2 regions of the Microbispora sp. NBRC 16548 genome follow, and region 2 is predicted to be linked to the other one. Evidence: predicted binding sites of a transcription regulator. Region 2 holds the regulator's gene; the other holds the start of a gene.
What was found. Region 2 encodes LexA, which represses DNA repair genes until DNA is damaged. Its sites were predicted from a motif close to TCGAACANNTGTTCGA; they were not measured.
Positions count from the first base shown of each region.

Region 1: the regulator LexA is predicted to act here: its motif matches at 2,908-2,923, upstream of recA (recombinase RecA).

Region 1 covers NZ_BSSF01000005.1:447,259-453,134, forward strand. Annotated here, with positions in the region: gene rny (ribonuclease Y) at 1-383, opposite strand, end outside; gene recX (recombination regulator RecX) at 664-1,269, opposite strand; gene recA (recombinase RecA) at 1,641-2,741, opposite strand; gene QSK36_RS16380 (hypothetical protein) at 3,073-3,348, shown strand; gene QSK36_RS16385 (ABC transporter permease) at 3,371-4,456, opposite strand; gene QSK36_RS16390 (ABC transporter ATP-binding protein) at 4,453-5,331, opposite strand; gene QSK36_RS16395 (winged helix-turn-helix domain-containing protein) at 5,324-5,632, opposite strand; gene QSK36_RS16400 (hypothetical protein) at 5,629-5,876, opposite strand, start outside.
Region 2 covers NZ_BSSF01000001.1:117,992-123,867, reverse strand. Annotated here, with positions in the region: gene QSK36_RS00570 (vitamin B12-dependent ribonucleotide reductase) at 1-2,186, opposite strand, end outside; gene nrdR (transcriptional regulator NrdR) at 2,306-2,770, opposite strand; gene lexA (transcriptional repressor LexA) at 3,203-3,919, shown strand; gene QSK36_RS00555 (cellulase family glycosylhydrolase) at 4,013-5,695, opposite strand.

The sequences.
Region 1 (5,876 bases), on a different contig from region 2:
TCCTCGTCGAGCCGCTGCTCGCGCTCGGCCAGCCGGTTCTCGCGGCGTTCGAGGTCGGAGCGCAGCTCCTTGAGCTCCGTCTTGAGGATTCGCGCCTCCTCCTCGACCTCCTTGCGCATCAGCGCTGCGCTCTCGGCGAGTGTCTCCGACTTCTTGAGGATCTCCCCCGCGTCACGCTCCGCCTTCGTGCGGATCTCCTCAGCCTCGCGTCTGGCCCGTTCGAGTTCCTCGTTGACCTCGGCCTTCACCTCGGCAAGCTGCTCGGGCGAGGGGCCGGGCGGTGCGACGGCTCCGGTGCGGCGCATGACTATGACGAGGGCGGCGATCATCACGAGAGCCAGCAGCACTACCGCAACCGCAAGAACGATCACGATCGTGTCCATGCGCGCTCACCCCTCACGACAACTCTTGGCAGGGGTCACACGCGCAGCACGGCAGCGCCCGGTGGCGTCACCAGGACAAATATCGTCGCAATGCCCAGGCGCCCCGAGGGGCGACCCATATGGCCCGAAGGCCGGTCAATGTCTCTCGTCCGTCGTGGTACACCGTTATGGCAATCCGCGCTGCGCGGAGTAACTCCTCACTGCGGTCGAGATTAAGCGTCAGAGAGGTAACGAGCAAGCAAAGATGCCCTGTCAAGTGACTTTTGCGTGGTGCTATGGCTCACTCGAAGGTATCCGGAAGCCCATCTGACGGGCTGCCCTCGGCCTCGATCGCCTCTCGGACCACGCGGAAGGCCAGCCCCGGCGAGTAGCCCTTGCGGGCCAGCATGCCGACCAATCGTCGCATGCGCGCCTGCGGCTCCACCCCGCGGGTGGCGGCCAGCTTCCGATCCACCAGCCTGCGTGCGGTCTCGGCCTCCTCGTCCGGATCGAGCCGTCCGACGGCGTCCTTGACCGTCTCCTCGGCCACGCCGCGCCGCCGCAGTTCCTGGGCGAGCGCGCGGCGGGCGAGCCCGCGACCGGTGTGCCGGGAACTCACCCACGCGGCGGCGAACGCCTCGTCGTCGATGAGCCCGACCTCGGAGAACCGCTCCAGCACGGCGTTCGCCGCCTCCTCTGGCACGTCCCGCTTGCGCAGGGCGTCCGCGAGCTGGGCCCGGGTCTTGGGTGCCATCGTCAGCAGCCGCAGGCAGATGGCTCTGGCCACCGCCTCGGGATCGGCCGGCGGGCCCTCGCCCGCCGCGGTGCCCTCCTGCGGCCCGTCGGGAAGCCACCCGCCGGACCTCCTACGCTTTCCCCGGCCTCTCGGCGCTCCCCGTTCTCCCAGGCCCGCCCAATCTCCCGGAGCTGCCTGTTCCCCCAGCCCTGCCCAGTCTCCCGGAGCTGTCTGTCCCCCCTGGCCTGCCCAGTCTCCCGGAGCTGTCTGTTCTCTCAGGCCTGCCGGGTCTCCTCGCCGGCCGCCACGTCCCTGGCGCCGGCGTCCGGCCCGGCCGGCCTCCTGACCCGCCTCCGCACGCCCGATCTCCGCACGTCCGATCTCCGCGCGCCGGATCTCCTCACGCAGGGCGGCGATCGTCGCGGAGGCGTCCTCAGCCGATCCGGGCAGCTCTTCGGCCGGCCCCCAGGGTCCCGAGTTCCAGTCCCCCGGCCCGATCCCGTCGTCCGGGCCGGGGGGCTCGTCGCGCCTCATGCCTGCGCTCAGACGTCACCCGGCTTGGGCGCGCTGGCCGCCTTGCTGCCCCGGCCGGACGTGGGGGCGGGCGGCGCCGCCGGAGCGGCGGGGGGCTCGCTCGGCGAGTCGAGCCGCGGCCCGACACCGAGCTTCTCCTTGATCTTCTTCTCGATCTCGTTGGCGATGTCGGGGTTGTTCTTCAGGAAGTTGCGGGCGTTCTCCTTGCCCTGCCCGAGCTGGTCGCCCTCGTACGTGTACCAGGCTCCGGCCTTGCGCACGAACCCGTGCTCGACGCCCATGTCGATCAGCCCGCCCTCGCGGGAGATGCCGATGCCGTAAAGGATGTCGAAGTCGGCCTGGCGGAAGGGCGGGGCCATCTTGTTCTTGACGACCTTCACCCGGGTCCGGTTGCCGACCGGCTCGGTGCCGTCCTTGAGCGTCTCGATCCTGCGCGCGTCCAGCCGCACCGACGCGTAGAACTTCAGCGCCTTACCACCCGTGGTGGTCTCGGGGCTTCCGAACATGACGCCGATCTTCTCGCGGAGCTGGTTGATGAAGATGGCGGTGGTCCGGGTCTGGTTCAGCGCACCGGCGATCTTGCGCAGGGCCTGCGACATGAGTCGGGCCTGGAGACCGACGTGGCTGTCGCCCATCTCGCCCTCGATCTCGGCCTTCGGCACGAGGGCCGCCACCGAGTCGATCACGATGATGTCGACGGCGCCGGAGCGGATCAGCATGTCCGCGATCTCCAGCGCCTGCTCACCGGTGTCCGGCTGGGAGACGAGCAACGCGTCGACGTCGACGCCCAGCTTCTTGGCGTACTCGGGGTCGAGGGCGTGCTCGGCGTCGATGAACGCGGCGATGCCGCCGCCCTTCTGGGCGTTGGCCACGGCGTGCAGGGCGACCGTCGTCTTACCGGAAGACTCGGGGCCGTACACCTCGACGATCCTGCCGCGAGGATAGCCGCCGATGCCGAGGGCCACGTCGAGAGCGATAGAACCGGTGGGGATGACCTCGATCGGGGCACGCGCGTCGTCTCCGAGGCGCATGACGCTGCCCTTGCCGAACTGCCGCTCGATTTGTGCGAGGGCGGTCTCAAGGGCCTTCTCGCGGTCGTTGATTGCCATTGGGTGCCCCCTGAAGGGTGGTCGTCTGCTCGGTCACCGAAAAGCTACGGGGTGCCACCGACATTTTCCGGAGCTTCCCGCAGCCCGCCCCGGAAGGCGGGCCGGGAGCCTGTCGCGCCCCGGCGACCTGACGGCGCGCACCCCGGCGGCGACCAGTCCAATATAGCCGAACGACTGTTCGATCACATGCCCGATCCGCCGCCGAACCCGGGGACGAACGGCGTCCCAACCGCGCCGTTACATTCCCGGGCGTTACTCTGCCATGGTTGCCAGCGCGCTGACCTGGGACGATCCTTGTAGCAAAGCTGGATCTCCCCGCTGGAGGGGCCACGTGACGGGCACCGGCGACTACAGCGGACAGCGCCTCGCCCGCCTTGAGGCGCTCGCGGCGCGGCTCCCCGAGCACGGTCTCTCCGCGCGACTGCTCGGCACGGACGATCCGGTCTTGTCCGTCTGGCACCCGGGCACCGGCAGGCAGACGATCGTCTTCGCGACGCCCGCCAAGGGAGGCTGGATGTTCCTGTGGGCGCCGGGCGGCCAGGAGAGCGCCGACGACCCCGGCCGTGCGGCCGAACTGATCGGCCGGACGCTCTCCCGGCGCCCCTGATCCTCCGCCGGCGCCCCGGCCGTCAGCGGACGACCTCGCCCAGCTTGACCCGGGCGCCGGTGCGGAGCACCGCCCGCTGATAGACGCGGGCCGCGCCCAGCAGGACGGCCACCACGGCCACGACCATGAGCGCTCCGGCGATGAGGATCTCCCCCAGCGGCACGTCGACGGCCGCCGTACGCACGGGCATGACCATCGAGGAGAACGGCGGCACGAACGACAGCACGCGCGCGACCGTGCCCGTCGGCTCGACGGCGGCGAAGTAGGCCGTCAGGTAGGTGAACATCATGAGCATGGTCATCGGCGTCAGGACGGTGTTGAGCTCCTCCTGCCGCGACACCAGGGAGCCGAACGCGGCGGCGAGCGCCGAGAAGAAGGCGTAGCCCAGCACGAACCAGACGACCGCGCTGACCACGATTCCCCCCATTCCGGGCGGCAGGTCGGCTGTGAAGCCGGTCGCGAACGACGCCGCCAGACCGGCGGCGATGACCACGACGAGGTTGACCAGCCCCAGCGAGCCCAGCCCGACGATCTTGCCGCCCAGGAGCTGCCAGGGACGCACCGAGGTGAGCAGGATCTCCACGATGCGGCTGCCCTTCTCCTCCACCACACCCATGGCGACGAACATCGAGGAGTAGATGAGCAGGAAGAACAGCACCATCACGATCAGCGTGGCGATGCCGGTGCGCACGCCCTGGTAGCGGGCGTCCGCGCCGACCGACTCCACCGTCAGCGGCGTGATCGTGAGACCGGACGCCTTGATCTGGGTGTCACGGTGGGCGCTCTCCAGGATCAGCCCCAGCCGCTGGTCGAGTTCGCCGTTCGCGAGGACCTTGTCCCCGTTGATGAGGGCCGCGTCGAGGTCCCCGTCGACCACGGCCTTCCGGGCGGCCGCCTCGTCCGGCCACCGGGAGTACGCGAGCTGGGCGGCGGGCGGGGGCGCGTCGCCCACGACGCCGACGTCGTAGGTGTCGTCGCCGCCCAGGACCTTGGGCAGGAACGCGAGCGCCGCCACCAGGACCGCGCTGACCGCCAGACTGATCAGGTACGACTTCGTCCTGACGCGCGTGCGGATCTCCCGCTGGGCCACCAGCCACAGGCCGTTCATGCCACCGCCTCCCTGAAGATCTCGGCCAGCGTCGGCTGCCTGCGGCCGAAGTGCTCCACCCTGCCCGCCCCGATCGCCGTACGCAGGATGTCCTGGTCGTCGCCCTCCTCGCACAGCAGGACGTCACGGTCGCCCTCGCGGGTGAGCTCGCCGGGCAGGCCGTCGGCCCAGCCGGGCGCGGCGTCCCTGACCACGACCCGCAGCACCCCGCGGCCCTCCCGCTCGCGCAGCTCGCCGACCGGTCCGTACGCCACCATGCGGCCCGCCGAGATGATGCCGACCGAGTCGCAGAGCTGTTCGACCAGGTCGAGCTGATGGCTGGAGAAGATCACCGGCACACCCGCGGCGGCGCGGTCCTTGAGCACCTCCGCGAGCGCGTCGACCGCCAGCGGGTCGAGGCCCGAGAACGGCTCGTCGAGGATCAGGACCGCCGGCTCGTGGACGAGCGCGACGGCGAGCTGCACCCGCTGCTGGTTGCCGAGCGACAGCGCCTCCACGGCGTCGTCACGCCGCTCGACCAGGCCGAGCCGTTCGATCAGGGCGGCGGTGGCCGAGCGCGCGACGGCCGGGGCGAGCCCGTGGAGCCTCCCGAAGTATTCGATCTGCTCGGCGACCTTCATCTTCTGGTAGAGGCCGCGCTCCTCCGGCATGTAGCCGAACGTGCGGCGGTCGTCGTACGTCACCGGGCGCCCGTCCAGGCGCACCTCGCCGGAGTCGGCGTCGAGCACGCCCATGACGATCCGCATCGTCGTCGTCTTGCCCGCGCCGTTGGCGCCGACGAACCCGAACATCTCGCCCGGCCGTACGGTGAAGCCCACCCCGTCGAGGGCGGTCTTGTCTCCATAGCGTTTGCGCAGGCCGTCGATCTCAAGCACGGGGGGTCGCCTCCACAATTCGTCGCAGAACATCCATGTATGTCTCGAAGGCCCTACGCCCCTGGTCGGTCAGCGAGAGCCAGGTGCGTGCGCGCTTGCCGACGAAGGTCTTCTCCACCCGGACGTAGCCGGCCTCTTCGAGCGTGAGGATGTGCTTGCTGAGCAGCGAGTCGCTGACCTCGATGGTGTCGCGGAGGAAGCGGAAGTCGGCCTTGTCCGCCGCCGCCAGGGCCGCCATGATCGACAGCCGCACCGGCGCGTGGATGATCTCGTCGAGCTCGTGACGCGGGTGAGCCGTCATCGGTTCCTCATCACGCGGAGTCCGCCGTACACCAGGGGCAGCCCGGCGAGCACCGACAGCGCGACGAGCGCCGCCGTCCAGCCCGCCGTGGGCCGGTCGGGCCGCAGCCAGACGCCGAAGACGAACGGCAGCATCATCGTCACCACGTACGCGGCCGAGACCGGCCCGTTGATCCGCTTCATCAGCCGGTCGTGCACCCGCAGCCGGGCCCAGTACACGCACAGGGCGACCGTCAGGACGATCC
Region 2 (5,876 bases):
ACGACCTGGACGACCGGCTCCTTCTCGGCGATCTCCGCGGCGGGCGCCTCCTCGGAGGTCTTCTTGGCGATCGACAGCGGCTGGCCGACCTTGCAGTTGTCGCGGTAGACGGCCAGGGCCTTGAGGCCGAGCTTCCAGCCCTCCAGGTAGACCTGCTCGATGTCGTCCACCGTGGCCGACTCGGGCAGGTTCACGGTCTTGGAGATCGCGCCGGACAGGAACGGCTGGACGGCCGCCATCATCCGGACGTGGCCCATCGGGGCGATGGCCCGCTCGCCCATCGCGCAGTCGAACACCTCGTAGTGCTCCGGCCGCAGGCCGGGGGCGTCCACGACGTGGCCGTGCTCGGCGATGTACTCGACGATGGCCTCGACCTGCTCCTCGAGGTAGCCGAGCCGGCGCAGCGCCCGCGGGATCGTCTGGTTGACGATCTGCATCGAGCCGCCGCCGACGAGCTTCTTGAACTTCACCAGCGCCAGGTCGGGCTCGATGCCGGTGGTGTCGCAGTCCATCATCAGGCCGATGGTGCCGGTCGGGGCGAGCAGCGACGCCTGGGCGTTGCGGTAGCCGTTCTTCTCGCCGAGCCTGAGGCACTCCTGCCACTGCCGGGTGGCCTCTGTGTGCAGGCCCTTGTCCATGTCGTCGAGGGTGCGCAGGTCGTCGTTGGCCGCGGCGTGCTTGCGCATGACCCGCTTGTGCGGCTCGGCGTTGCGCTGGTAGCCGTCGTATGGGCCGACGATCCCGGCGAGCTCTGCCGAGCGGCGGTAGGACACGGCGGTCATCAGCGAGGTGATCCCGGCCGCGATGGCCCGGCCGCCGTCGGAGTCGTACGCGTGCCCGGTCGCCATGAGCAGCGCGCCCAGGTTGGCGTAGCCGATGCCGAGCTGGCGGTACGCCCGGGTGGTCTCGGCGATCTTCTGCGTCGGGAAGTCGGCGAAGGTGATCGAGATGTCCATCGCGGTGATGATCAGCTCGGTGATCTTCACGAAGGTCGCGACGTCGAAGGAGTCGTCGTCACGCAGGAACTTCAGCAGGTTGATCGACGCGAGGTTGCACGAGGAGTTGTCCAGGTGGACGTACTCCGAGCAGGGGTTGCTGGCCGTGATCCGCCCGGTCTCGGGGCAGGTGTGCCAGTCGTTGATCGTGTCGTCGTACTGCAGGCCGGGGTCGGCGCACTCCCAGGCGGCCTTGGCCATCTTGCGGAACAGCGACCGCGCCTCGACCTCCTCGATGACCTCGCCGGTCAGCCGGCCCCGCAGGCCGAACTGCCCGCCGTCCTCGACGGCCCGCATGAACTCGTCCGAGACCCGCACCGAGTTGTTGGCGTTCTGGTACTGGACGGACACGATGTCCTTGCCGCCGAGGTCCATGTCGAACCCGGCGTCGCGCAGCGCGCGGATCTTGTCCTCCTCGCGCGCCTTGGTCTCGATGAACTCCTCGATGTCGGGGTGGTCCACGTCGAGGACGACCATCTTGGCCGCCCTGCGGGTGGCGCCGCCCGACTTGATGGTGCCGGCGGAGGCGTCGGCGCCGCGCATGAAGGAGACCGGGCCGCTGGCCGTGCCACCGCTGGACAGCAGCTCCTTGGACGATCGGATGCGGGAGAGGTTGACCCCCGAGCCCGAGCCGCCCTTGAAGATCACGCCCTCTTCCTTGTACCAGTCGAGGATCGACTCCATCGTGTCGTCCACGGCCAGGATGAAGCAGGCGCTCACCTGCTGGGGCGAGCGGGTGCCGACGTTGAACCACACCGGGGAGTTGAAGCTGAAGGTCTGGTGGATCAGCGCGTGCTTGAGCTCGTGGTCGAAGATCTCCGCGTCCTCCTCGGAGGCGAAGTAGCCGTTCTCGACGCCGGTCCTGGTGTAGACGCCCACGACCCGGTCGACGAGCTGCTTGAGGCTCGACTCGCGCTGCGGGGTGCCCACCGCCCCCCGGAAGTACTTGGTGGTGACGATGTTGGCCGCGTTGACCGACCAGAAGTCGGGGAACTCCACGCCGTGCTGCTCGAAGTTGACCGAGCCGTCCCGCCAGTTCGTCATCACGACGTCGCGCCGCTCCCAGCGGACCTCGTCGTACGGGTGGACACCGGGGGTGGTGAAGATGCGCTTCATCTTCAGGCCCTTGCGCGGGCGCTTGCCCGGCCGGCCCCCCGCACCCGACACGGTGCCGCTCACGGTCTCCGTCATGACTTCCCCCTCCCAGGGCCCGATGGAGCCCCTTCTCCGACCACGCTCGTTATAACCACATCGTCGCGCCGCGCCGTCGCGCGCCGCCGCCCGCCTCGTCCCGGTCCCCCGGAAGGCGCCTACTCCTCGCCCACCGTGCTGTGGGCCGCGCGGAGCCGCTCGATCTCCGCCTCGAAGTCCGCCAGCGTCTCGAAGCTGCGGTAGACCGACGCGAAGCGCAGGTAGGCCACCTCGTCGAGGTCGCGGAGCGGGCCCAGGATGGCCAGGCCCACCTCGTGCGAGGCGATCTCGGCCGCGCCGGTGCCCCGGATGCTCTCCTCGACGCGCTGCCCGAGCTGGGCGAGGGAGTCCTCGCCGACCGGGCGTCCCTGGCAGGCCCGCCGCACGCCGGCGATGACCTTCTCCCGGGAGAACGGCTCGGTGACCCCGCTGCGCTTGCTCACCATCAGCAGTACGGTCTCCTGCGTGGTGAACCTGCGCCCGCACTCGGGGCAGGTGCGCCGGCGGCGGATCGCCGCCCCGTCCTCGGCCGCACGGCTGTCCACGACCCGGGTGTCCGGGTGGCGACAGAACGGACAGTGCACTTCATCGCCTCCCAGAACGCACATCCCGGAACACAAGGTGTGGTGAACTTACACCGATGTGACTACTAGATGTTGTGGTCCAACCGTAGGAGCGCCCGACCTTGAACGCAAGTCGAACCGGCCCCGAGTGAGGAAGTGCCTGCTCGGCGCGCGTGTCGCGCCTCCAGTCACGGCCGCATCGACAGCCCCGCCCGTCGCGGAATAGGCCCTTTACGCGCCTTTCCCTGCTGATTTCCGTACGGCTTCTGACCTGGGCGTACTACAGCCAGAGAAGATCGGGTAAATCGAACACGGGATCGATCGAACTCCCGTACGATGAGACGGACGGCGAGATCGGCGATTTCGCTGGATATCGAACAATTGTTTGACGGTGATCTTGAATCGCGGTACGGTCGCTCTGTGCGACATGAGGAACACGGATTGAGAGGTGGCATCGTGAGTGACCGAAGTGAGCAAGCGGATGGCGTCAGCGACCTCGCGGTTCGCAGGCGCGACTCGCTTGGCCTCACCCCCAGGCAGCGGAAGATCCTCGAGGTGATCCGCGACTCGGTCCAGCAGCGCGGCTATCCGCCCTCCATGCGGGAGATCGGGGAAGCGGTCCAGCTGACCAGCACCTCCAGCGTGTCGCACCAGCTCACGGCGCTCCAGCGTAAGGGCTACCTCCGGCGTGATCCGCATCGGCCCCGGGCCCTGGAGGTCCGGCTGCCGGGCGAGCCGGTGCTGTGGGTGGACCCGGACGCCACCTCCGAGGAGGAGGCCGGATTCAACCGGCCCACCGCAGCCTACGTGCCGCTGGTCGGCCGCATCGCGGCCGGTGGTCCCATCCTCGCCGAGCAGAGCATCGAGGACGTGTTCGCGCTGCCCAAGCAGCTCGTGGGCGAGGGCACGCTGTTCCTGCTCCAGGTCTCCGGCGACTCGATGATCGAGGCCGCCATCGCCGACGGCGACTGGGTCGTGGTGCGGCAGCAGCCGGTCGCCGACAACGGCGACATCGTGGCCGCCATGATCGACGGCGAGGCCACCGTGAAGACGTTCAAGCGCAAGGACGGGCACGTGTGGCTGGTGCCGCACAACCCCAACTACGAGCCGATCCCCGGTGACGAGGCCACCGTGCTCGGCAAGGTCACGGCCGTCCTGCGCAAGCTGTAGCAGCAGCGGCTCGCCGGTTCCGGACGCCGCACAGGGACAAGCCCGGCGCTCACGAGAGCGCCGGGCTTGTGCTGTGCCGTGTTCGGTCCGCCGTCAGGAGGCGGTGCAGCTCACCGGCGAAGGAACGCCGTTGGTGCCCGACCAGCTGCCGTTGAAGCCGAAGGTGGTCGAGGCCCCGGCACCCAGCGCGCCGTTGTAGGACAGGTTCGTCACCGTGACGTTCGACCCGCTCGCGCTGAGCGTGCCGTTCCAGAGCTGGCTGATGCTCTGGCCGTTCGGGAAGGCCCACTTCACGGTCCAGGCCGAGATGGCCGAGGAACCCGCCTTGACCGTGACCTCACCCTGGAAGCCGCCGGAGTACTGGTTGACGACCTTGTACGTGGCCGTGCAGGTCTTCCCGCCCGGCGACGAGGGAGACGCGGACGGAGACACCGACGGGGACGCCGACGGCGAGGCCGACGGAGAAGCCGACGGAGAAGCCGACGGAGAGGCCGACGGAGAGGCCGACGGCGACACGCTCGGCGAGGCCGAGGGCGACACCGGCGGCGTCGGGTTGCCGCCACCGGTCGGCGGGATCAGGTAGGGCGAGATGATGCTCTGCTTGGCCTGGTCGACCGTCGCCCAGTCGTCCTTCAGGATGCCGCCCGTGTCACCCGAGTTGGGGTTCCACGACCAGTAGGTGAACGACATGCCGTTCACCCCGCTGCCCATGTACTTCATGAGCTCCTGGAGCCAGATCTTGTCGATGTTGCTGGCGAGCGTGGTGCCGAACTCGCCCACCATGATCGGCGCGATGTTCTGCTTGTACAGGTAGCCGAAGTACTTGTCCCAGATGGCCGGCATGTTCGCCGGGTACGACGGGTCGTCGAACCACGCCTGGTGGTAGACCGACGTGGCGTACTCGTGGGGCGAGTAGACGAGCCGGTTGGCCACGTTCAGCCGCACCGGGTACTGGCCCGCCTTGGTGAGGTTGCCGCCCCACCAGCCGCAGTCCTCGTCGTTGCTGGTGTCGTTGTCCCAGACGTTGGACAGGCCGCCGCTCGGGCAGCTCACGCCCTCCACGAAGATCAGCCAGTTGGGCTGCACGGACAGGATGGCGTTGCCCGCGCGCTCGGCCGCCAGGCGCCAGTCGCGCGACTCGTCGCCGCAGCCCCAGCAGGAGCCGGTCGCGTTCGGGTTGGTGCCGTCGGCGTGCGGCTCGTTGTGCAGGTCGGCCCCGATGACGGTGGTGTTGCCGGCGTAGTGCTGGGCCAGCGACTTCCAGTCGCTGATCCAGGTGGACTCGGGGACGCCCGAGGTGTACCACAGCGCAGTCTGGCCCGCGCTGGTCGGCCGGTGCCGGTCGAGGATGATCCGCATGCCCTTCTGGCCCGCGTAGTCCACGACCTTGTCGAGGATCTGCAGCGGGGACAGGCCGATCAGGTCGGGGTTGGAGTAGGTGTTGACGCTCGTCGCCTGCGCGCCCGGCTTCAGGGCGTCGTCCGAGAACGGCACCCGGATGGTGTTGTAGCCGAGGCTCGCCATGAGGTCGAGCTGGCTCTTCCACGGGTTGTTCGCCCACAACCCGTGGAAGGTCTTGTTGTCGGTCTCCATGCCGAACCAGTTGATGCCGGTCAGCCGGACCGTGGCGCCGGTGCTGTCGACGATCTTGTTCCCGCTGGTGTGCAGGTAGCCGGTGCCCGTGCCGGCGGCGTTCGCCGGCGACCCGGTGACGACGAGAACGGTCGCCGCCATCGCGGCGGCCGTCGCCAGCCCGCCGAGAATTCGTCTGTACAAGACGTGCCTCCCACGCGGGGCGCACGCCGACGCCGAGCCATACGGTCAGGCGCGCACCCCAGACCACCGCCGGAGCGGTGGTGGTCGCGGCATGCCCTGACCGCACGCCTACATCGATATGACTAGTTTGTGGCTCGGGCGTAATTTTGTCCGGAAGGCCAGCCGATCGTCAACGTCCCGT